DNA from 2 places in the Burkholderia sp. IDO3 genome. Region 2 is predicted to be linked to the other one. Evidence: predicted binding sites of a transcription regulator. Region 2 holds the regulator's gene; the other holds the start of a gene.
What was found. Region 2 encodes FliA, which starts transcription of late flagellar genes. Its sites were predicted from a motif close to CTAAAGTTTNNNNNNNNNNNGCCGNTA; they were not measured.
Positions count from the first base shown of each region.

Region 1: fliS (flagellar export chaperone FliS) is a predicted target of FliA. The motif match lies at 2,041-2,067, and genes of this name have one in related genera.

Region 1 covers NZ_CP028963.1:3,464,257-3,475,991, forward strand. The annotation lists gene DCN14_RS30990 (flagellar hook-length control protein FliK) at 1-1,126, opposite strand, end outside; gene DCN14_RS30995 (flagellar protein FliT) at 1,202-1,534, opposite strand; gene fliS (flagellar export chaperone FliS) at 1,531-1,965, opposite strand; gene fliE (flagellar hook-basal body complex protein FliE) at 2,111-2,455, opposite strand; gene fliF (flagellar basal-body MS-ring/collar protein FliF) at 2,709-4,472, shown strand; gene fliG (flagellar motor switch protein FliG) at 4,462-5,457, shown strand; gene fliH (flagellar assembly protein FliH) at 5,450-6,133, shown strand; gene fliI (flagellar protein export ATPase FliI) at 6,127-7,668, shown strand; gene fliJ (flagellar export protein FliJ) at 7,674-8,132, shown strand; gene DCN14_RS31040 (flagellar hook-length control protein FliK) at 8,164-9,444, shown strand; gene DCN14_RS31045 (GMC family oxidoreductase N-terminal domain-containing protein) at 9,476-11,116, opposite strand.
Region 2 covers NZ_CP028963.1:199,377-211,111, forward strand. The annotation lists gene cheY (chemotaxis response regulator CheY) at 1-395, shown strand, start outside; gene cheZ (protein phosphatase CheZ) at 397-1,128, shown strand; gene DCN14_RS15325 (DUF2844 domain-containing protein) at 1,373-1,876, shown strand; gene DCN14_RS15330 (DUF3443 domain-containing protein) at 1,893-3,149, shown strand; gene DCN14_RS15335 (VOC family protein) at 3,292-3,789, shown strand; gene flhB (flagellar biosynthesis protein FlhB) at 4,190-5,386, shown strand; gene flhA (flagellar biosynthesis protein FlhA) at 5,383-7,485, shown strand; gene flhF (flagellar biosynthesis protein FlhF) at 7,482-9,257, shown strand; gene DCN14_RS15355 (AAA family ATPase) at 9,250-10,059, shown strand; gene DCN14_RS15360 (RNA polymerase sigma factor FliA) at 10,075-10,809, shown strand; S-adenosyl-L-homocysteine riboswitch at 10,887-11,009, shown strand; gene ahcY (adenosylhomocysteinase) at 11,042-11,735, shown strand, end outside.

The DNA of each region.
Region 1 (11,735 bases), 330 kb from region 2:
ACCGTTGCCGCAGCGCAGCCTCGTTGCGTGTGAGGCGGTCGGCGCCGGTCGAATTCGCGCGCAGCCGCGCGACGAGTTGCGCGCCGTTCAACACCAGTTCCGCATCGACGGTGCCGAGCGACGGCAACGTCAGCGTCAGCCGCGTGCGCCATGCGATGCCGTCGCCCGCGTCGTCGCTGCGCGATGCGCGGCCGCCGTGTTCGTCGGGCTCGATCGTCCAGTCGAGGCGCGCGCCGGGCCATGCCTCGCCGCTCCAGCGGAACTGGTCGGTCGCGAGCGCATCGAGCTGCTGCCTGACGATCGGCACGGCGTCCGGGTGCACGGAAGCCGCGGCCGGCGCCTGCGGGTCGGACGAAGCAGCGGCCAGTTCGGCACGCGCGGGCGTCCAGCGCACGTCGGCGTGTTCGCCGAGCGGATCGGCGGCCATGCCGGCCGCGCCCGACGATGTGTATTGCCGCGCGCCCGCGGCAGCGTTCTGCGCGAGTTCGCTCGGCATCGTGCCGCCCGGCTGCGCGGCGGTTCGTGCCGCGGCCGGCAGCGGCGAGCGCGGCGCGAGCAGTTCGTCGAGCGCGTCGGACGCACCGTCCGCGGCAGCCTGCCCGAGCGCGGCAAGCCGCGCCTGCGGTTCGCGCAGCAGCGCGGCGAGCGGGCGCTGGCCGGCCAGCCATTGCGCGAGATGGGATTCGTAGAAGAGGCCGCTTTCGCTCACGGCCTGCGCGAGTGCGGCATGCAGCACCGCGACGGGCGGCGCGGCGGCATTCGCGGCATTCGCGCCAGAAGCGGCGGCCGACGCGGCCGGACCGGACGCCGGCGGCGGTGCCGGATCGGTCAGCAGCACGGCGGGATCAGCCAGCAGCGGCGCTCGCCCGGCGACCACGGGGGTCGCGGCGCCGCCCGCGCGCGAAATCGCATCGAGCACGAGCGCGACATCGGACAGCGCGGTTTGAGCGGAGGCCGGCGGCGCGGCAGGCGAGCCGTTCGCCGCCGGCATCGACGAAGCGCCGGTGCCCGGCGTGCCGACCTGCGCGGTCGCGCCGCCGCCGGCGGGCGCCGACACGGTGCCGGTCAGCAGGCTGTCGAGGCGGCTCGCCAGCAGGGCGGCCGCAACGGAGTCGATACCGGTCATGATCGGAGCCTGCTCACCTCAGCCACCTCGTTGCGAATTCGGGCGCGCGGGAACCGCGGCCGCGGCCAACGAACGCTACCCGCGTGCGCGGTAGAGATCGGTCAATACCTTGGTCGAGCGCCGCGCCTCGAACAGCGCGGACAGCCGCGCGACTTCCGGGCTCGCGAGATCGCGAATCGCGGCGTCGTCGGCGAGGATGCGGCGAATCAGGCCGAGCTTGCGGCCGAGGTCCGATTCGTCGAGCGTGACGCCCGGATCGGCCTCCTTCAGCCCGTCGACGAGTTGCAGGAATTCGGCCTGCAATTCCGGCAGCGCGCTCCAGTCCGCGCCGCGCGCGGCGCACAGCATCCGGCCCGACACGGCCGCGAGCGCCTCGTAACGCGCGAAATACTCGGCCTTGCGATTCATCGCGCCGCGCCCGCTGCCTGTTGTGCGGCCATGCGCGCGACTTCCGGCGCGATGCCCGTCCATGCTTCCTCGAGCGTCGCGAGCAGCCCGTCGGCCTCGACCAGCATCGCATCGCTCGCGTCCGCATTGGCCTGCAGCAGGCGCCGGCCGATATACGCGTACAGCGCGTCGAGGCGCGTGGCGATCTCGCCGCCCGCGTCGCGGTTCAGCGAAGCCTGCAGGCCGCTCTCGACGATCCCGATCGCCTTGCCGATCGCTTCGCCGCGGGCCGGCACGTTGCCTTGCTGCAAGTGCAGGCGCGCGAGCGCGATGGCCTGCCGCGCGCCCTGGTACAGCATCGCGATCAGCCGGTGCGGGGACGCGCCCATCACCCCCGTCTCGACGCCGACACGCGCGTACGCACTGGCTCCAGCGTGTCCTGGGGAAAACATGCGCTTCTCCTTTTGATGCGTTGGCTATGCGGAGGCCGCCGCCCTGCATTGCACGACGCGGCCATCTTCCGCAGTTATCGGAAGGAAATTGAAAAGCTTTAGGCGCGCGGGCCGCCGGCCCGTCGACGCGGCCGGCCGGCGCGCGTCACACCGACATCTGCATGATGTCGTTGTAGGCGCTCACGAGCTTGTTGCGGACCTGGAGCCCGAACTGGAAGCCGATGTTGGCCTTCTGCATGTCGACCATCACGTCGTTCAGCGACACGTTCGGCGCGCCGACTTCGAACGCCTGCGCCTCGCCCAGCGCGTGCTGCTGGTCGCCGCTGATCTTGTCGAGCGACGCCTTCATCGCGCTCGCGAACGTGCCGGCGGTCGCGGCGCCGGAGCCGGCGAGCGCGGCCGTCGGGCTCGCGACCCCGCCGGACGCCTGCGCGGCCATCGCCTGCATCTGTTGCAACACCGATCCGATTCCGCTGACGTTGGCAGTCATGCTGTCCCCAGACTTGAATTAAGAGAAGAGACCCGGCCTGACCGGGCGATCCGCCGGCGCCGCACGACGCGCACCATGCCGGATCGCGAAAAAGGATAGCAGCGCACCACGCGCCAAAGCCGCGAAAGTACGGGGGAAACCCCGCTCTTTTCGGTCGATCGGACGCGCCGCCGGATCACGATAATCGCATCGTGTCATTGTCCGTCCGCTCGTCCGAGCGGCTCAGTCGTCCCGCTCCGGAGAAACTCGTCGCATGGATTCGCAGGCCAATTCGCTGATCAACCCCGACGCCCGCGCGGGCCTCGCCAGCCCGGTGCCAGGCGCCACCGCGGCCGCCGCGCTGCCGGGAGCGGGCGGCGCTGGCGCGGACTTCGGGTTGGGCGGCTTCGCCGAACGCATCCCGGGCATCTCGCGGATGAAGGGCAACCCGAAGCTGCCGTTCGTGATCGCCGTCGCGTTCGCGGTCGCCGTGATCACCGCGCTCGTGCTGTGGAGCCGCGCGCCCGACTATCGCGTGCTGTACAGCAACCTGTCGGACCGCGACGGCGGCGCGATCATCACCGCGCTCCAGCAGGCAAACGTTCCATACAAGTTCGCCGACGCCGGCGGCGCGATCCTCGTGCCGTCGAACCAGGTGCATGAAACGCGCCTGAAGCTCGCCGCGATGGGCCTGCCCAAGGGCGGCTCGGTCGGCTTCGAGCTGATGGACAACCAGAAATTCGGCATCAGCCAGTTCGCCGAGCAGGTGAACTACCAGCGCGCGCTCGAAGGCGAGCTGCAACGCACGATCGAGTCGATCAACGCCGTGCGCGGCGCGCGCGTGCATCTCGCGATCCCGAAGCCGTCGGTGTTCGTGCGCGACAAGGAAGCGCCGAGCACGTCCGTGTTCGTCGATCTCTACCCGGGCCGCGTGCTCGACGACGGCCAGGTGCAGGCGATCACGCGGATGGTGTCGTCCGGCGTGCCCGACATGCCCGCGAAGAACGTGACGATCGTCGACCAGGACGGCAACCTGCTCACGCAGTCCGCGTCGGTGTCCGGCCTCGACGCGAGCCAGCTCAAGTACGTGCAGCAGATCGAGGGCAATACGCAAAAGCGCATCGACGCGATCCTCGCGCCGATCTTCGGCACCGGCAACGCGCGCTCGCAGGTCAGCGCGGACGTCGATTTCTCGAAGATCGAGCAGACCTCGGAAAGCTACGGCCCGAACGGCACGCCGCAGCAGGCCGCGATCCGCAGCCAGCAGACCAGCAGCGCGACCGAACTCGCGCAGGGCGGCGCATCGGGCGTGCCGGGCGCGCTGTCGAACACGCCGCCGCAGCCGGCTTCCGCGCCGGTCGTCGCCGCCAACGGCCAGGGCGGGCCGCAGACGACGCCGGTCAGCGACCGCAAGGACCAGACGACCAACTACGAGCTCGACAAGACGATCCGCCATCTCGAGCAGCCGATGGGCAACGTGAAGCGGCTGTCGGTCGCCGTCGTCGTCAATTACCAGCCGGTCGCCGACGCGAAGGGCCACGTGACGATGCAGCCGCTGCCGCCCGCGAAGCTTGCGCAGGTCGAGCAGCTCGTGAAGGACGCGATGGGCTACGACGAGAAGCGCGGCGACTCCGTCAACGTCGTGAACAGCGCGTTCTCGAGCGTGAGCGACCCGTACGCCGACCTGCCGTGGTGGCGCCAGCCGGACATGATCGCGATGGCGAAGGAAGCCGCGAAGTGGCTCGGCATCGCGGTCGCTGCGATCGCGCTCTATTTCATGTTCGTGCGCCCGGCGATGCGCCGCGCGTTCCCGCCGCCGCAGCCGGTCGCGCCGGCGCTCGCGGCGCCGGACGATCCGGTCGCGCTCGACGGCCTGCCCGCGCAGCTCGGCGCCGACGAAGCCGACCCGCTGCAGCTCGGCTTCGAGAACGAGAAGCACCGCCACGAACGCAACCTCGACTATGCGCGCACGATCGCCCGCCGGGATCCGAAGATCGTCGCCACCGTCGTGAAGAATTGGGTGTCCGATGAACGCTGAAGGTTTGACCAAGAGCGCGCTGCTGCTGATGTCGATCGGCGAGGAAGAAGCCGCCCAGGTATTCAGGTTCCTCGCACCGCGCGAGGTCCAGAAGATCGGCGCCGCGATGGCCGCGCTGAAGAACGTCACGCGCGAGCAGATCGACGACGTGCTGCAGGACTTCGTGAAGGAAGCCGAGGGACACACCGCGCTGTCGCTCGATTCGAGCGACTACATCCGCTCGGTGCTGACCAAGGCGCTCGGCGAGGACAAGGCCGGCGTGCTGATCGACCGCATCCTGCAGGGCAGCGACACCAGCGGCATCGAGGGCCTGAAGTGGATGGACTCGGGCGCCGTCGCCGAGCTGATCAAGAACGAGCACCCGCAGATCATCGCGACGATCCTCGTGCACCTCGACCGCGACCAGGCGTCCGAGATCGCGTCGTGCTTCGCCGAGCGGCTGCGCAACGACGTGATGCTGCGGATCGCGACGCTCGACGGCATCCAGCCGGCCGCGCTGCGCGAGCTCGACGACGTGCTGACCGGCCTGCTGTCCGGCAGCGACAACCTCAAGCGCAGCCCGATGGGCGGCATCCGCACCGCGGCCGAGATCCTGAACTTCATGACGAGCAACCATGAAGAAGGCGTGCTCGAAAGCGTGCGCCAGTACGACGCCGATCTCGCGCAGAAGATCATCGACCAGATGTTCGTGTTCGAGAACCTGCTCGACCTCGAGGACCGCGCGATCCAGATGGTGCTGAAGGAAGTCGAGTCGGAAACGCTGATCGTCGCGCTGAAGGGCGCGCCGCCCGCGCTGCGCCAGAAGTTCCTCGCGAACATGTCGCAGCGCGCGGCCGAACTGCTCGCCGAGGATCTCGACGCGCGCGGCCCGGTGCGCGTGTCCGAAGTCGAAACGCAGCAGCGCCGCATCCTGCAGATCGTGCGCAACCTCGCCGAAAGCGGCCAGGTCGTGATCGGCGGCAAGTCGGAAGACGCGTATGTCTGATTCCAAGCGCGCGCGCGCCGGCACCCTCACCGCGTACCAGCGGTGGGAGATGACGTCGTTCGATCCGCCGCCGCCCCCGCCGCCTGCCGACGATGCGGCAGCGGCGGCCGCCGCGCTCGCCGAGGAATTGCAGCGCGTGCGCGACGCCGCGCACGCCGAAGGCCATGCGGCCGGGCACGTCGAAGGCCAGGCACGCGGCTACCAGGCCGGTTTCGAGCAGGGCCACGCGCAGGGCTTCGAGGCCGGCCAGGCCGAAGCGCGCGAACAGGCCGCGCAGCTCGCGGCCCTCGCCGCGTCGTTTCGCGAAGCCGTGTCGAACGCTGGGCACGATCTCGCGGCCGACCTCGCGCAGCTCGCGCTCGACATCGCGCAGCAGGTCGTGCGCCAGCACGTGAAGCATGATCCCGCCGCGCTCGTCGCGGCCGTGCGCGACGTGCTCGCCGCCGAGCCGGCGCTGTCCGGCGCGCCGCATCTCGCGGTGAATCCGGCCGACCTGCCCGTCGTCGAAGCGTATCTGCAGGACGATCTCGATACGCTCGGCTGGAACGTGCGCACCGACGCGTCGATCGAGCGCGGCGGCTGCCGCGCGCATGCGGCCACCGGCGAAGTCGACGCAACGCTGCCCACGCGCTGGCAGCGCGTCGCCGCCGCGATCGGCAAGGTGGGCGCGTGGTGACGCGCGTGCCCGAGTCGTTCGCGCACGACGGCATGACGCCGCTCGAACGCGAACTCGCGCTCGCGTCGTTCGGCCCCGACGGCGCGCACGACCCCGCCCGCCATGCGAAGCCGCTCGCGGTCGGCACGCCCGACGACGCGCCACGCGCACCGCACAATCCGCATCTCGCACAGTGGCGCTCGCACCTGAACGGGCTCGCCGAGCGCAGTCAGCGCGCGCTGCCGCTGCGCCCGTGCGGGCGCCTCACGCGTGCAGCCGGCCTCGTGCTGGAGGCGATCGGGCTGCGCCTGTCGGTCGGCGCCGAATGCACGATCGAATTGCCGCCAGGCAGCACGCTGCCGCACGCGGAAGCGGAAGTCGTCGGCTTCTCCGGCGACCGCCTGTTCCTGATGCCGACCACCGACGTCGCGGGCGTCTTGCCCGGCGCGCGCGTGTGGCCGCTCGAGAACGCGCCCGTCACCGACCCGCTCGCGGGCGCCAAGCGGCTGCCGGTCGGCTGGAAGATGCTCGGGCGCGTCGTCGACGCATCGGGCCGCCCGCTCGACGGCCTCGGCCCGCTCGGCTCGAACGCCGACGCCCCGCTGTCGGCGCCGTCGATCAACCCGCTCGATCGCGAGCCGATCCACCACGTCCTCGACGTCGGCGTGCGCGCGATCAACGCGCTGCTCACCGTCGGCCGCGGGCAGCGGATGGGGTTGTTCGCGGGCTCCGGCGTCGGCAAGTCGGTGCTGCTCGGCACGATGGCGCGCTACACGAGCGCGGAAGTGATCGTGATCGGGCTGATCGGCGAACGCGGCCGCGAAGTGAAGGAATTCATCGAACAGATCCTCGGCGAGGACGGACTCGCGCGCTCGGTCGTCGTCGCGGCGCCGGCCGACGTGTCGCCGCTGCTGCGGATGCAGGGCGCGGCGTACGCCACGTCGCTCGCCGAGTATTTCCGCGACCAGGGCAAGCACGTGCTGCTGCTGATGGATTCGCTCACGCGCTACGCGATGGCGCAGCGCGAGATCGCGCTCGCGATCGGCGAGCCGCCCGCGACCAAAGGCTATCCGCCGTCGGTGTTCGCGAAGCTGCCCGCGCTCGTCGAACGCACCGGCAACGGCCCCGAAGGCGGCGGTTCGATCACCGCGTTCTACACGGTGCTGACCGAAGGCGACGACCAGCAGGACCCGATCGCCGATTCGGCGCGCGCCATTCTCGACGGCCACGTCGTGCTGTCGCGCGCGCTCGCCGAGGCCGGTCACTATCCGGCGATCGACATCGAGGCGTCGATCAGCCGCGCGATGACCGCCCTGATCGACGAAAAGCATCTCGACCGCGTGCGGCAGTTCAAGCAGATGCTGTCGCGCTACCAGCGCAATCGCGACCTGATCGCGGTCGGCGCGTACGCGCCCGGCCGCGACGCGCAGCTCGACCGCGCGATCGCGCTCTACCCGCGCATCGAATCGTTCCTGCAGCAGGGCTTTCGCGAATGCGCGCCGTTCGCGTCCAGCCTCACCGCGCTCGATGCGCTGTTCGACGTATACGGAGGCTGACCCGGATGGCACACGGCTTTCCCCTTCAATTGCTGCTCGACCGCGCGCAGGAAGACCTCGACACGGCCGCGAAGCAGCTCGGCACCGCGCAGCGCGAGCGCGCGTCGGCCGCCGAACAGCTCGACGCGCTGCTGCGCTATCGCGACGAATACCACGCGAACTTCGCGCAGTCCGCGCAGCACGGCATGCCGGCCGGCAACTGGCGCAATTTCCAGGCGTTCATCGATACGCTCGACACGGCGATCGCGCAGCAGCGCAACGTGCTGGCCGCCGCCGAAGCGCGCATCGACGAAGCGCGCCCGAACTGGCAGCAGAAGAAGCGCACCGTCGGCTCATACGAAATCCTGCAGGCGCGCGGCGTCGCGCAGGACGCGCAGCGCGAGGCGAAGCGCGAGCAGCGCGACGCCGACGAGCACGCCGCGAAGATGCTGCGCATGCGGGCCGATGCGGCCCGATCGGCATAACCGTCCACCGCCTTCGAACGAGAGAATCGCCATGCCTCCCCTTCCTCTGCTCGGCGCGCTGATCGACACCGCGGGCGCCGCACTCGGCGCCGTCCGCGGCGCGGGTTCGTCCGCCGGCAACGATGCCGCGGTCGCGCCGGCCGCCGCGCCGTTCGCACAGACGCTGAAGCACAGCGTCGTCACGCGGCACGACACAGCGCACGGCAGCAAGCCGGATACCGCGACGAAACACGCGTCGTCGACGCCGGCCGCCGGCGCCAGACATCCCGGCGATGACGACGACAAGTCCGCCGACGATGCGGGCACCGCCAGCAATGGCGACGCCGCCGCGCTCGCCGCGGCCGCGGCCGCCGTGCAGGCGCAGCTGCAGGCACGCGTGAACGACGGAACGCCGGCCAGTGCCGATGCAGCGACGGCCGCGGCGGCATCCGCCCAGCCGGATGCCGCGGGGCACGCAAGCCAGGATGCGACGGCCGTGCCGGCATCGGGCCGCGACGCGCTCCAGGCTGCGCTGGCGAAGCTGACCGGCGGCGCGGGCGCGATCGGGGCGAGCACGGCATCGGCGACGTCCGGATCGGCCGCCGCCGCGCCGCTCGCGTCGAAGGCGTCGGCGTTCGACCGCACGCTTGCCGACTCAAAAGGCGCGCTCGCCGCGCAGCAGACACCCACGCAGGCCAACGCGCAGGCGCTGCAGGCCGCCGCGAGCGCCGAGCCGGCTGCGCATGCGCTGGCGCAGACCGGCGACACTGCGAGCCCGAGCGCCGACGCGATGGCCGCGGCCGCCGCAACGGCTGCCGCCGCGGCGCAGTCCGGCGTGCCGGCATCGCCGGCCGCCGGCGCGATCGCCGCGGCCAACCCGCACGTGCTGTCGCCGCAGGTCGGCACCGCCGACTGGACCGACGCGTTGAGCCAGAAGGTCGTGTTCCTGTCGAACGCACACCAGCAGAGCGCCGAGCTGACGCTGAACCCGCCAGACCTCGGCCCGCTGCAGGTCGTGCTGCGCGTCGCCGACAATCACGCGCACGCGCTGTTCGTGTCGCAGCATGCGCAGGTGCGCGATGCGGTGGAAGCCGCGCTGCCGAAGCTGCGCGAAGCGATGGAAGCGGGCGGGCTCGGCCTCGGCAGCGCGAGCGTCAGCGACGGCGGTTTCGCATCGCAACAGCAGAACGCGCAACAGAGCTTCTCCGGCGGCCAGTCGCCGCAGCGCGCACGCGCCGGATCGTCAGGCGTCGATGCACCGGTCGACGCTGTGCAATCCGCAGCGGCCGCCGCGACCGTGAGCCGCGTGGGCCTCGTCGATACGTTTGCCTGAACATCGCGCGCCGCGTGCCGGTGCGTGCCGCTCAGCGGCCGTGCACCGCCGCGGCCGCCTCGCCGCGCGGCATGCCGCCCTTGCGCGCCGCGACGATGAAGTCCGCCGCGCGCTCGCCGATCATCACCGACGGCGCATTCGTGTTCCCGCCGATCAGCGTCGGCATCACCGACGCATCCACCACGCGCAATCCTTCGACGCCGCGCACCCGCAATTGGGGATCCACCACCGTCCGCGCGTCCGAGCCCATCCGGCAGGTGCCGACCGGGTGATAGATCGTGTCGGCATGCGCGACGATCGTCGCACGCAGCTCGGCTTCGCTCTGGTCCGCCCGCGTGTACAGCTCGCGCCCGCCCTGCGACGCGAGCGGCGCCTGCGACAGGATCCGGCGCATCGCCTGCGCGCCACGCACGAGCAGGTCCAGGTCGCGTGAATCGCTGAAAAAGCGCGGATCGATCAACGGCGCATCGCGCGCATCGCCGCTCGCGAGCGCGACCGTGCCGCGGCTGTACGGACGCAGCGCGCACACGTGCAGCGAATAGCCGAAACCCCAGTGCATCTTGCGGTTGTGATCGTCGACCAGCGCCGTGCAGAAATGCAGTTGCAGGTCCGGACGATCGATCGACGGATCGCTCTTGATGAAGCCGCCCGCTTCCGCGACGTTGCTCGTCATCATCCCCGAGCGGCTCGAGAAGTAGCGCGCGAGCGCCGGCGTCATCTTCGCGATCCCGCGCAGGCAGATGCCGACGAGCTGCGACGAATTCACGCGCGTGTTGATGATGAAGTCGATATGGTCGATCAGGTTCGCGCCGACGTCCGGCGCATCCTGCACCACCGCGATCCCGTGCCGGCGCAGCTGTTCGGCCGGACCGATCCCCGAGCACATCAGCAGTTGCGGCGAATTGAACGCGCCGGCCGACAGGATCACCTCCGCGCGTGCACTGAGCGTCTCGACGCTGCCGTTGCGCGACACCACGACGCCCACCGCGCGCTTGCCGTCGAAGCCCACACGCAGCACCGTCGCATCGGTGATCACGTTCAGGTTCGGCCGGTTGCGGCCGTAGATGTACGCCCGCGCGACGCTGCAGCGCGAACCGTCGCGATGCGTGACCTGATAGAAGCCGACGCCTTCCTGCGTCGCGCCGTTGAAGTCGTTGTTCAGCGGATAGCCGGCCGCGTGCGCGGCCTGGATGAATCGTTCGGAGAACGGATTACGAAAGCGCAGATCGGAGACGGTCAACGGGCCGTCCGCGCCGTGCCACGCATCGGCGCCGCGCTGGTTGCCTTCCGCGCGGCGAAAATACGGCAACACGTCCTGCCAGCCCCAGCCCGTCGCGCCGAGTTGCGCCCACTCGTCGTAGTCGCCCGGGTGGCCGCGCGTGTAGATCATCGCGTTGATCGCGCTCGAGCCGCCCATCCCGCGCCCGCGCGGCTGGTAGCCGCGCCGGCCGCCGAGCCCCGGCTGCGGCACCGTCTCGTAGCCGTAGTTCGTGCCGAGCTTGAACGGCACGAGCGCCGCGATACCCACCGGCATGTTCACGAGCAGGTTGCGCTCCGTATGCGAGCCCGCCTCGATCAGCGCGATCGTCGCGTCGGGGCATGCATCGGCGAGACGGCTGGCGAGGCTCGACCCGCCCGACCCTCCGCCGACGATGATGTAGTCGTATTGCATGTCATGTCTCCTTCGCGTCATGAACGGCACCCGGCGCGGCCCGGCTCCGCTTGTAATGTTCGGGCATTGTAGGAATGGCCGTCGCGCGCGCGGCACGCGGATTCAAGAGCGATTCCTCTAAACGCCCGCGTGAACTAAATTTAAGATGTATCGATTCATTCGACGCGATGCACCGGCCGCGAGAAGCCGCGCCGTCGCGAAACTGGGGAGACGACGATGCAGCGCCAGGTTCTGCAGGCCGTGTGCCGACCGGGTCGTCCGGACGCACTGCGCGCGGCCCGCATTTCATTTCAAACGGCGGGCCATGCGGTGACGTCCGGCAACGCGCGCGCAGCCGATCGAAATCGAACGGCGCGCGGCGCCGCCAACCGTTTGGACGGCTTGTCGCACGCGCGGCACGACGTACCGGATTCCGCACGGCCGCGCGCAGCGCGCCGCCCCGCTCCGGTGCATCGGCACGCACGCGCAGCACGACATCGCATGCACGCCGGGCAGCGCATCGCGTCCCGCGCGCGTGCCGTGCAACCCCGTTTTCGGATGCGGACACCGTCGCGCGGATGCGACGCATGCCGCACGCAGCAACCGGTTTCAGACCGCGTATCGCATCCGGCCCCGCGCC
Region 2 (11,735 bases):
TGGACAAGAGCATGAAAATCCTGGTGGTGGACGATTTCCCGACGATGCGCCGGATCGTCCGCAACCTGCTCAAGGAACTGGGCTACGCGAACGTCGACGAAGCCGAGGACGGCGCGGCCGGCCTGGCGCGCCTGCGCGGCGGCGGCTTCGACTTCGTGATCTCCGACTGGAACATGCCGAACCTCGACGGCCTCGCGATGCTGAAGGAAATCCGCGGGGACGCGACGCTGTCGCACCTGCCGGTGCTGATGGTCACGGCCGAGTCGAAGAAGGAGAACATCATCGCGGCCGCGCAGGCCGGCGCGAGCGGCTACGTCGTGAAGCCGTTCACGGCCGCGACGCTCGACGAGAAGCTGAACAAGATCATCGACAAGATGGCGAAGGCCGGGAGCTGACGTGAACGAGCCGATTCATGCGGCGCTCGCCGGCGCGGGGTTCGACGCCGACAGCCACGCCGAAGGCGCCGACCTCGCGAGCGACCGCATCCTCGCGCGCATCGGCCAGCTCACGCGCACGCTGCGCGATTCGATGCGCGAGCTCGGGCTCGACAAGCATGTCGAGCGCGCGGCCGAAGCCGTGCCCGACGCGCGCGACCGGCTGCGCTACGTCGCGACGATGACCGAGCAGGCGGCCGAGCGCGTGCTGAACGCGATCGAGATCGCGAAGCCCGTGCAGGAGCGCATCCAGAACGAGGCCGAGGCGCTCGATGCGCGCTGGGCGCAGTGGTACGCGGCGCCGATCGAGCACGCGGAAGTGCGCGAGCTGATGGGCGACACGCGCGCGTTCCTGCACGGCTTGCCCGACGCGACGTCCGCAACCAGCGCGCAGTTGCTCGAGATCATGCTCGCGCAGGACTTCCAGGATCTGACCGGGCAGGTGATCAAGAAGATCATGGACATGGTCTACCTGATCGAGCAGCAACTGCTCACCGTGCTCGTCGAGAACATCGCGCCCGAGCGGCGCGAGCAGTTCGCGGCGACCGCGGCCGCGCTCGCGGCCGAGCACGTGAGCACGACCGGCAGCCCCGAGTCGCTGCTGAACGGGCCGCAGGTCGCGCCCGAAGGCAAGTCCGACGTGGTGCAGGACCAGGCGCAGGTCGACGACCTGCTCGCGAGCCTGGGCTTCTGACCCTGCGGCATCGCGCCGGCCCTCCATATCGTGGAGCGGCCCGGTGCGCATGGCTTTCACGTTTCCCCCGGGCCCGCCGCGAGCGGGCCGCGCTGCGTCGATTTGACACTCGGACACACTCCGCAGGCATACTACGCGTCAGCAGCAACGAAGCGTCATTCTTACGACTTTCATTGGTTGACCTGCGGCGCCGAGCCTGACAGCGGGGCCGACGGCAACGAAGCCAGTCCCTTTGGGGGGGAACGTGAAGCTGAAACGCTTGGGCTGGACCGCCGCGCATGCGGCGGTTGCGATGGGTGTGCTGTGGACCGTCCACGCACAGGCCGAACTGGGCGGCGCGCCGATGTCGCCGCCGGCGGACGATCACGCGGCCACCGTGCGCGCGCTGCAGCGCGCGATGCGCTCGGCCGACGGCGCACAGGCGAGCGCGGCCGCCTATACCGTGCGCGAAATCACGCTCGGATCGGGCACCGTCATCCACGAATACACGTCCGCGGCCGGCACCGTGTTCGGCCTCGCGTGGCGCGGGCCGGCGATGCCGGATCTGGCGTCGCTCCTCGGCAGCTATTTCCCGCAGTACACCGCCGGCGTTCAGGCGGCGCACGCGGCGCGCGGCTGGCGCGCACCGGTGTCCGTCGACACGAGCAATCTCGTGATCCGCACGGGCGGCCACATGGGCGCGTTCGCGGGCCAGGCGTGGCTGCCGACGGCGCTGCCTGCCGGGCTGACCGGCACCGACATCCAGTGACAGCGGGAGAGCGACCTTGCGAATTCCTCGTACATTCAAGCGCTGGCTCGGCCTGCTGAGCCTGGCGGCCGCGACGGCCATGCTCGTGACGGCATGCGGCGGCGGCGACGGCGGCGATAACAACAACAACGGTAACAACGGCAATAACGGCGGCAACGCCGGCGTATCGGACGGCAATACCGCCAATACGGCCGTGATCACCGTCGGCACCGGCGTCGCGCGCGTGATCAACATCCCGACCGTCAGCGTGAAGATCTGCGTGCCCGGCACGTCGAACTGCCAGGTGGTCAACAACGTGCTCGTCGACACGGCGTCGTACGGGCTGCGGCTGGTCGGCAGCGCCGTGTCGGGCGTGCTCGGCAGCCTGCCGCAGGTGACGAGCGGCGGCGCGCCGGTCGCCGAATGCGGCAAGTTCGTGTCCAGCTACACGTGGGGCACGGTGCGTACCGTCGACCTGACGATCGGCTCGGAGCAGGCGGGCTCGCTGCCGGTGCAGATCATCGGCGACCTCGGCACGACCGGCGTACCGAGCTCGTGCACCAACGGCGGAGCGTCGGCGAACTCGGCCAGCGATCTCGGCGCGAACGGCATTCTCGGCATCGGGCCGGCGCCGGTGGACTGCGGCACGAACTGCGCGACGTCGACGTCGGCGACCTACAACAACTACTATGCGTGCCCGAACGGCAATTCGAGCTGTGCGGTTGCGCTGGTGCCGATTGCGCAGCAGGTCGCCAACCCGGTTCATCGTTTCGCGACGGACAACAACGGCGTGATCGTGCAGATGCCGAGCATTTCCAACAGCGGGCAGAGCAGCGCGACCGGCCAGCTGACGTTCGGGATCGGCACGCAGAGCAACAACGCGCTCGCCGCGTCGACGGTGATGACGTCGGCGACGACGGGCGACGTGAGCGCGACGTTCCTCGGCGGCAGCGTGACCGCGTTCTTCGATACGGGCTCGAACGCGTATTTCTTCAGCGACTCGTCGCAGACGAAGTGCTCGACCAACACGCAGTTCTACTGCCCGTCGTCGACGGCGACCTACACGGCGACGCTGACCGGCCAGAACGGGACGACGGGCGGCGTGTCGATGTCGATCCAGAACGCCGATTCGCTGTTCGCGAACCCGTCGACGTTCGCGTTCAACGACATCGCCGGCCCGTTCGGCGCGTCCGGATGGCTCGATCTCGGCATGCCGCACTTCTACGGCAAGACGATCTACTTCGGGATGGACAAGACCGCGAGCGGCGGCGCGGCGCCTTACGTCGCGTTCTGATCGCGCACGCGGCACGGCAGCAAAAGGGGGCGAGCGATCGCCCCTTTTTTATCCCCGGGGCGGCCTCGGGCGGCGTACGGATCCAGCGCCTACGATATAAGACCAGGCACGGATGCCCGCAAGACATCGAGGAGGCAGCATCATGAGCCGGCGCTTTCAACGCATCACGCCGTTCCTGTGGTTCGACCGCGACGCCGAGGCGGCCGCCAACTTCTACGTGTCGGTGTTCGACGACGCGCGCATCGTGCACGTCGCGCGCTACGGCAAGGCCGGTGCCCAGGTGTCCGGGCACGCGGAGGGCGCGGTGATGACCGTGTCGTTCGAGCTCGACGGGGTGGCGTTCCTCGCGCTGAACGGCGGTCCGGCGTTTCCGCTCACGCCGGCCGTGTCGTTCGTGGTGAACTGCCGCGACCAGCACGAGATCGACCGCTACTGGGCGGCGCTGTCCGATGGCGGCGACGAGCGCGCGCAGCGGTGCGGCTGGCTGCGCGACCGCTTCGGCGTGTCGTGGCAGGTCGTGCCGGTGCAGATGTCCGGGTTGATGACGGGCGACCCGGCGCGCGCCGAGCGCGTGATGGCGCAGGTGATGAAGATGAGGAAGCTCGATCTCGGGCTGCTGCAGCAGGCGGCGGCCGGGTAGGAACCGCGCCCGCATGCCGGCCTCGCGTGGCCGGCATGCGGGCCGGTGCGCCCTGGCGTGCGGCGCTGCCGCCTCGGGGCGGCTTGCCCGCCGCTTCACCTCCGGGTCTAATCCGCCGCATCGCCGCATCGCCGCATCGCCGCATCGCCGCATCGCCGCATCGCCGCATCGCCGCATCGCCGCATCGCCGCATCGTCCCTTCCTCCCTTCCTCCGTCGTCACCTTCACCGTCCCCCCGCCGCGCCGCCGTTCGTGCCCCCGATTCCCCCGCCTCAAGCCCGTCCGATTCCCTGAAATACCCCCCTTTCCCGGCTTTGCTCGACCGATCGGCGTTTGACGCGCGCATGAATAATCGGTGTCACTGGAAAGCGGCATTTCGCCGTACCCGACTGGAGGCCCCGTGGCAGACGAGAGCGATCTCGACAGAACCGAAGCCGCCACTCCGAGACGCCGCGAGAAGGCGCGCGAGGAGGGGCAGGTCGCGCGTTCGCGCGAACTGGCTTCGTTCGCGCTGCTCGCGGCCGGGTTCTATGGCGCATGGCTGCTCGCGGGTCCGTCGGGTGCGCATCTGCAGACGATGCTGCGCGGCGCCTTCTCGTTCGACCGCGCGACGGCGTTCGACACGAACCGGATGCTGTCCGCGGCCGGCAGCGCGAGCGCCGAAGGCTTCGCCGCGCTGCTGCCGCTGCTCGCGCTGACCGGCCTGGCCGCGCTGGCCGCGCCGATGGCGCTCGGCGGCTGGCTGATCTCGCAAAAGACCTTCGAACTGAAGTTCGACCGCCTGAACCCGATCTCCGGCCTCGGCCGCATCTTCTCGATCCAGGGGCCGATCCAGTTGGGGATGTCGCTCGCGAAGACGCTCGTCGTCGGCGGGATCGGCGGGATCGCGATCTGGCGCAGCAAGGACGAACTGCTCGGCCTCGCGACCCAGCCGCTCGGCGCGGCGCTTGCCGACGCGCTGCATCTGGTCGCCGTGTGCTGCGGCACGACCGTTGCCGGGATGCTGGTCGTCGCCGCGCTCGACGTGCCTTACCAAATCTGGCAGTACAACAAGAAGTTGCGCATGACGAAGGAAGAAGTGAAGCGCGAGCATCGCGAGAACGAAGGCGATCCGCACGTGAAGGGCCGCATCCGCCAGCAGCAGCGCGCGATCGCGCGGCGCCGGATGATGGCTGCCGTGCCGAAGGCCGACGTGGTCGTCACGAACCCGACGCACTTCGCCGTCGCGCTGCAATACACGGATGGCGAGATGCGCGCGCCGAAGGTCGTCGCGAAGGGCGTGAACCTCGTCGCCGCACGCATCCGCGAGCTCGCGGCCGAGCACAACGTGCCGCTGCTCGAAGCGCCGCCGCTCGCGCGTGCGCTGTATCACAACGTCGAACTCGAACGCGAGATTCCCGGCTCGCTGTACTCGGCCGTCGCCGAGGTGCTTGCGTGGGTCTACCAGCTCAAGCGCTTCCGCGCGGAAGGCGGCGCGTTCCCGGCGGCGCCGGTCGATCTCGTCGTGCCGGCCGAGCTCGACCAGGGCACGTCGGTGCCGGCCGACGACGCGCGCGAGGAAGCCGACGACGCACTAGGCACGCGAGGCGCGGCATGAGCACCCCGACCACCGGCCTGTTCGGCAAGCGCCCGAACCCGTTCGCCGGCACCAACCTGCGCGCGCTCGCCGGCCCGATCCTCATCTGCATGATCCTGGGGATGATGATCCTGCCGCTGCCGCCGATGCTGCTGGATCTGCTGTTCACGTTCAACATCGCGCTGTCGGTGATGGTGCTGCTCGTCAGCATGTATACGATGAAGCCGCTCGATTTCGCGGCATTCCCGAGCGTGCTGCTGTTCTCGACGCTGCTGCGCCTGTCGCTGAACGTCGCGTCGACGCGCGTGGTGCTGCTCGAGGGCCACACCGGCCCCGACGCGGCCGGCCAGGTGATCGAGGCGTTCGGCCACTTCCTCGTCGGCGGCAACTTCGCGGTCGGCATCGTCGTGTTCGTGATCCTGATGATCATCAACTTCATGGTCATCACGAAGGGCGCGGGGCGGATCGCCGAAGTGTCCGCGCGCTTCACGCTCGACGCGATGCCGGGCAAGCAGATGGCGATCGACGCCGACCTGAACGCGGGCCTCATCAACGAAGAGCAGGCGCGCAAGCGCCGCACCGCGGTCGCGCAGGAAGCCGAGTTCTACGGGTCGATGGACGGCGCGTCGAAGTTCGTGCGCGGCGACGCGATCGCCGGCCTGATCATCATGGCGATCAACGTGATCGGCGGGCTGATCGTCGGGATGGTCCAGCACGACATGAGCTTCGCCGCGGCGGGCACCAACTACACGCTGCTGACGATCGGCGACGGCCTCGTCGCGCAGATTCCGTCGCTCGTGATCTCGACGGCGGCCGGCGTGATCGTGTCGCGCGTCGCGACCGACGAGGACATCGGCACGCAGATCACCGGCCAGTTGTTCGCGAACCCGCGCGTGCTGGTCATCACCGGCTCGATCATCGTGCTGATGGGGCTGATCCCGGGCATGCCGCACTTCGCGTTCCTCGCGCTCGGCGGCGGCGCGATCTGGCTGGCGCGCACCCAGACCCGCCGCGCGGCGGCCCGCGTGGCGGCCGGCGACGTGACCGAGATCGCGCCGCCCGCCGCGCTGCCGGGAGAAAGCCACGAAGCGACCTGGGACGACGTGCAGCTGATCGATCCGCTCGGCCTCGAAGTCGGCTACCGGCTGATTCCGCTCGTCGACAAGAACAGCGACGGCGAGCTGCTCAAGCGCATCAAGAGCATCCGCAAGAAATTCGCGCAGGAAATCGGCTTCCTGCCGCCGGTGATCCACATCCGCGACAACCTCGAGCTGCGGCCGAACGCGTACCGGATCGCGCTGAAGGGCGTCGAGATCGGTACCGGCGAGGTGTTCCCCGGCCAGTGGCTCGCGATCAACCCGGGCCAGGTGACGGCCGCGCTGCCGGGCGCGCTCACGCAGGATCCGGCGTTCGGGCTGCCGGCCGTGTGGATCGACGTCGCGATGCGCGAGCAGGCGCAGGTGTACGGCTACACGGTGGTCGATGCGAGCACGGTGGTCGCGACGCACCTGAACCATCTGGTCGTCCAGCATGCGGCCGAACTGCTCGGCCGCCAGGAAGTGCAGGCGCTCGTCGAGCGCACCGGCAAGGACGCGCCGTCGCTCGTCGAGGATCTCGTGCCGAAGACGATCTCGCTCACGACGCTGCAGAAAGTGCTGCAGAACCTGCTCGACGAAGGCGTGCCGATCCGCGACATGCGCACGATCCTCGAATCCGTGTCCGAACACGCGGGCCGCGGCGACGCGTACGAGATCACCGCCGCGGTACGGCTGTCGCTCGGCCGGGCGATCACGCAGCAGTGGTATCCGGGCGCGGGCGAGATGCAGGTGATGGGTCTCGATTCGAATCTCGAGCGCGTGCTGTCGCAGGCGCTCGCCACCGGCGCAAATCCGGGCCTCGAGCCGGGCCTTGCGCACAACCTTCTGACCGGCACGCAGCAAGCGATGCTGCGTCAACAGAATCTCGGGCTGCCGCCCGTGCTGCTCGTGCAGCACGCGTTGCGCGCGATGCTCGCGCGTTTCCTGCGCCGCAGCCTGCCGCAATTGAAAGTGCTGTCGTACGCCGAAGTGCCGGATACACGCACGATCAAAGTCGTTAACGTCATCGGGGGTCCCGCTTGAACATTCGCAAATTCACCGGCGCGACCAGCCGCGACGCGCTTCGCCTCGTGCGCGAAGCACTCGGCGCCGACGCCGTCGTGCTGTCGAACCGCACGCTCGATGACGGTAGCGTCGAAATCGTTGCACTCGCCGATTCGGACCTCGCCGCGGTCGCGCCGTCGGCTGCCGTCCGCCCGCGCGCGAGCGCGCCGCGGCCGGAGTCCGTGCCGGCCGCCGCGGTGCCGGGCATCGTGTCGCGCCCGGGCGCCGCGCCCGCACGTCCGGCCGGCAATCCGTATGCCGCCGGCGCCGGCGGCCTGCCGGACGTGTTCTCGTCGGTGTTCGGCGCCAGCGCCGAAGCGGCGGAGCCGGCCGCGTTCGACGCCGACACGAATGCGCCGGCCGAGCTGTCGCCGTCGCGCGCCGCGTCGGCGTCCGCAGCCACCGCGCCCGCGACGCCCTCCGAACCCGCGCCGTGGCTCGTCGAGCATGCGAAGCGCCTGACGCAGCAGCGCGACGCGCTGATGATCCGTACCCACGCGGCACCCGCCGCGCCGCAAGCGCCGGCCCCCGCACCGCAGGACGCGGCGCCGGCCGGCTGGGCGCGCGACATCGTGCGCGACGCCGAACGCCGGATGCCGGCCGCGACCGCGGCCACCGCCCGTACGAACGACACCGCCGCCGCCCGTGCGAACGACGCGGACGCCGCGAAGCCGGCCGAGCGCGCGCGCCTGTCCGCCGACGCGGCCGCCGTGGTCGCCGACGCCGTGAAGTCGCGTATCGAAAGCGTCGTCAACGACACGGTGATGCACGAGCTCGGCGCGATGCGCGGGATGATGCAGGAGCAGTTCGACAGCCTGATGTGGCACGATCGCCAGCGCCGCAGCCCGGTGCACGGCGCGCTGACCAAGCACCTGTTCGCGGCCGGCTTCTCCGCGCAGCTCGTGCGGATGCTGGTCGACAACCTGCCGCCGGGCGACGGCACGCAGACCTTCGAGCAGGCTCTCGAATGGGCGCAGTCGGTGCTCGCGGCGAACCTGCCGGTGCTCGACAGCGAGGATGCGCTGATGGAGCGCGGCGGCGTGTTCGCGCTGATGGGGCCGACCGGCGTCGGCAAGACGACCACCACCGCGAAGCTCGCCGCGCGCTGCGTGATGCGCTTCGGCGCGAGCAAGGTCGCGCTGCTGACCACCGACAGCTACCGGATCGGCGGTCACGAGCAACTGCGCATCTTCGGCAAGATCCTCGGCGTGCCGGTGCACGCGGTGAAGGATGCGGGCGATCTCGCGCTCGCGCTGTCCGAACTGCGCAACAAGCACATCGTGCTGATCGACACGATCGGCATGAGCCAGCGCGATCGCGCGCTGTCCGACCAGATCGCGATGCTGCACGGCGCGAACGCGCCGGTGCAGCGCCTGCTGCTGCTCAACGCGACGAGCCACGGCGACACGCTCAACGAAGTCGTCCAGGCGTACCGCAGCGCGGGCGAGCATCCGCAGGCGGCATCTCCGGGCCTCGCCGGCTGCATCCTGACCAAGCTCGACGAGGCGACGCACCTGGGCGGCGTGCTCGACACGGTGATCCGCTACAAGCTGCCCGTTCACTACGTGTCGACCGGCCAGAAGGTGCCGGAGAACCTGTATGTCGCGACGACCCGCTTCCTGCTGAAAAGCGCGTTCTGTGTGCCGCGCGACGGCTCGCCCTTCGTGCCGCAGGACGAGGACATGCCGACGCTGCTTTCCGCACTGACCGTACGTTCCACCGCCGAACTGCACGAGGTGCGATTTGGATAAACGGATCATCGACCAGGCCGAAGGGCTGCGCCGCCTGCTGGCCGGACGCGCGTCGCGCGTCGTCGCGGTGACGGGCGGCCCGGCGGGCGTCGGCTGCACCACCACCGTCGTGAACCTCGCGGCGGCGCTGGCCGCGCTCGGCAAGGACGTGCTCGTCGTCGACGAGCGCGCCGGCGCGCGTTCGGCCACCGCGACGCTCGCGGGCGCACGGCTGCGCGACGGCGAACGCACGCGGGTGGCCGCCGGCTTCGGCCTGTGCGCGGCCGGGCAGGGCGGCTACAGCGATGCGCAGTTGAGCGACTTCATCGACGGCCAGGCCGACATCGTGCTGGTCGATGCGCGGCCCGGCGCCGACGGCGCGCTCTCGGCGCTCGCGCGCGAGGCGCACGACGTGCTGATCGTCACGCGGGTTTCCGCGAAGGCGATCACCGAAGCCTACGCGTGCATGAAGCGCCTGCACTTCGCGCAAGCGCTCGCGCAGTTCCGCGTGCTGACCAACCACGTCGGCAACCACGCGGACGCGAAGACCGCCTTCGACAACCTGGCGGGCGTCGCGAACCGCTACCTGACGGTGTCGATCGCGGATGCCGGCTGCGTGAGCGCCGACCCGCTCGTCGAGCGGGCGCGCGAACTGATGCACACCGCGGTCGACGCGTTCCCGTCGTCGGCGGCCGCGCGCGACTACCGGCAGATTGCCGCCGACTTGCTGTACTGGCCGATGCGCCCGCGTTCGGGGGCGGGCCGCGCCGTCCACGCGGGCGGCAAGCCGTCGTACGAGGCGAGTGCGGCCCACGCCGCGTGAGCGAAGGAGAGAGCCATGATGTACAACGCTCAAGGAAAGATGACCCAGGCCGACGTGCTCGCGCAATACGCGCCGCTCGTGCGGCGCCTGGGGTTGCAGCTCGTCGCGAAGATGCCGGCGAGCGTCGATCTCGACGACCTGATCCAGGCCGGCATGATCGGCCTGATGGATGCGGCCGGCCGCTACAAGGAAGACCAGGGCGCGCAGTTCGAGACCTATGCGACGCAGCGCATTCGCGGCGCGATGCTCGACGAGCTGCGCAGCAACGACTGGCTGCCGCGCAGCCTGCGCAAGACGTCGCGCGAGGTCGAGCACGCGGTGCACCAGGTCGAGCAGCAGCTCGGCCGCTCGGCGAGCGAGGCCGAGATCGCGCAGCACCTGAAGATGCCGCTCGACGAATACCAGGGGATGCTGCAGGACCTGCACGGCAGCCAGCTCATCTACTACGAGGATTTCGACCGCGCGGCCGACGACGAGCCGTTCCTCGACCGCTATCGCGTCGATCACGCCGATCCGCTGTCGGCGCTGCTCGACGACCATCTGCGCGATGCGCTCGTCGACGCGATCGAGCGGCTGCCCGAGCGCGAGAAGCTGCTGATGTCGCTGTATTACGAGCGCGGGCTGAACCTGCGCGAGATCGGCGCGGTGCTCGAAGTCAGCGAGTCGCGCGTGTGCCAGCTGCACAGCCAGGCCGTTGCGCGGCTGCGCGCGCGGTTGCGCGAACAGGCGTGGGTCGGCGCGGAAACCTGACCCTTTCATTGTGCCCACGCGCGCCGACGCCGCGCGTGCCGCGCAATTCTCGCGCCGATTTGCTACAATCCCTCCCGTTTTCCGAGGAGCGTTGCGACGGACCTTCTGCGTCCGCCAGGCTCGGAGAGCTTCACCAAGCAGCCGTGCGGCGAGATGTTGGATGCGCGCCGGCCCCGCTTCCTGAACGGCGCTCACGTCACCAATCTAGAAACTTTTTAGAAAGGAGGGCGTGATGAACGCCATTATCGATTCCCAGGCTTCCAAGGATTACGTCGTCGCCGACATGGCGCTTGCCGGCTGGGGCCGCAAGGAACTGAACATCGCCGAGACCGAAATGCCGGGCCTCGTGCAGATCCGCGACGAATACAAGGCGCAGCAGCCGCTGAAGGGCGCGCGCATCGCGGGCTCGCTGCACATGACGATCCAGACCGGCGTGCTGATCGAGACGCTGAAGGCGCTCGGCGCCGATGTCCGCTGGGCGTCGTGCAACATCTTCTCGACGCAGGACCACGCGGCTGCCGCGATCGTCGAATCGGGCACGCCGGTGTTCGCGTTCAAGGGCGAGTCGCTCGACGAATACTGGGAGTTCTCGCACCGCATCTTCGAATGGCCGAACGGCGAATTCGCGAACATGATCCTGGACGACGGCGGCGACGCAACGCTGCTGCTGATCCTCGGCTCGAAGGCCGAGAAGGACCGTTCGGTGATCGCGAAGCCGACCAACGAGGAAGAAGTCGCGCTGTACAAGTCGATCGCGACGCACCTCGACGCCGACCCGACCTGGTACTCGACGCGTCTCGCGCACATCAAGGGCGTAACCGAGGAAACCACGACCGGCGTGCACCGCCTGTACCAGATGGAAAAGGACGGCCGCCTGCCGTTCCCGGCGTTCAACGTGAACGACTCGGTCACCAAGTCGAAGTTCG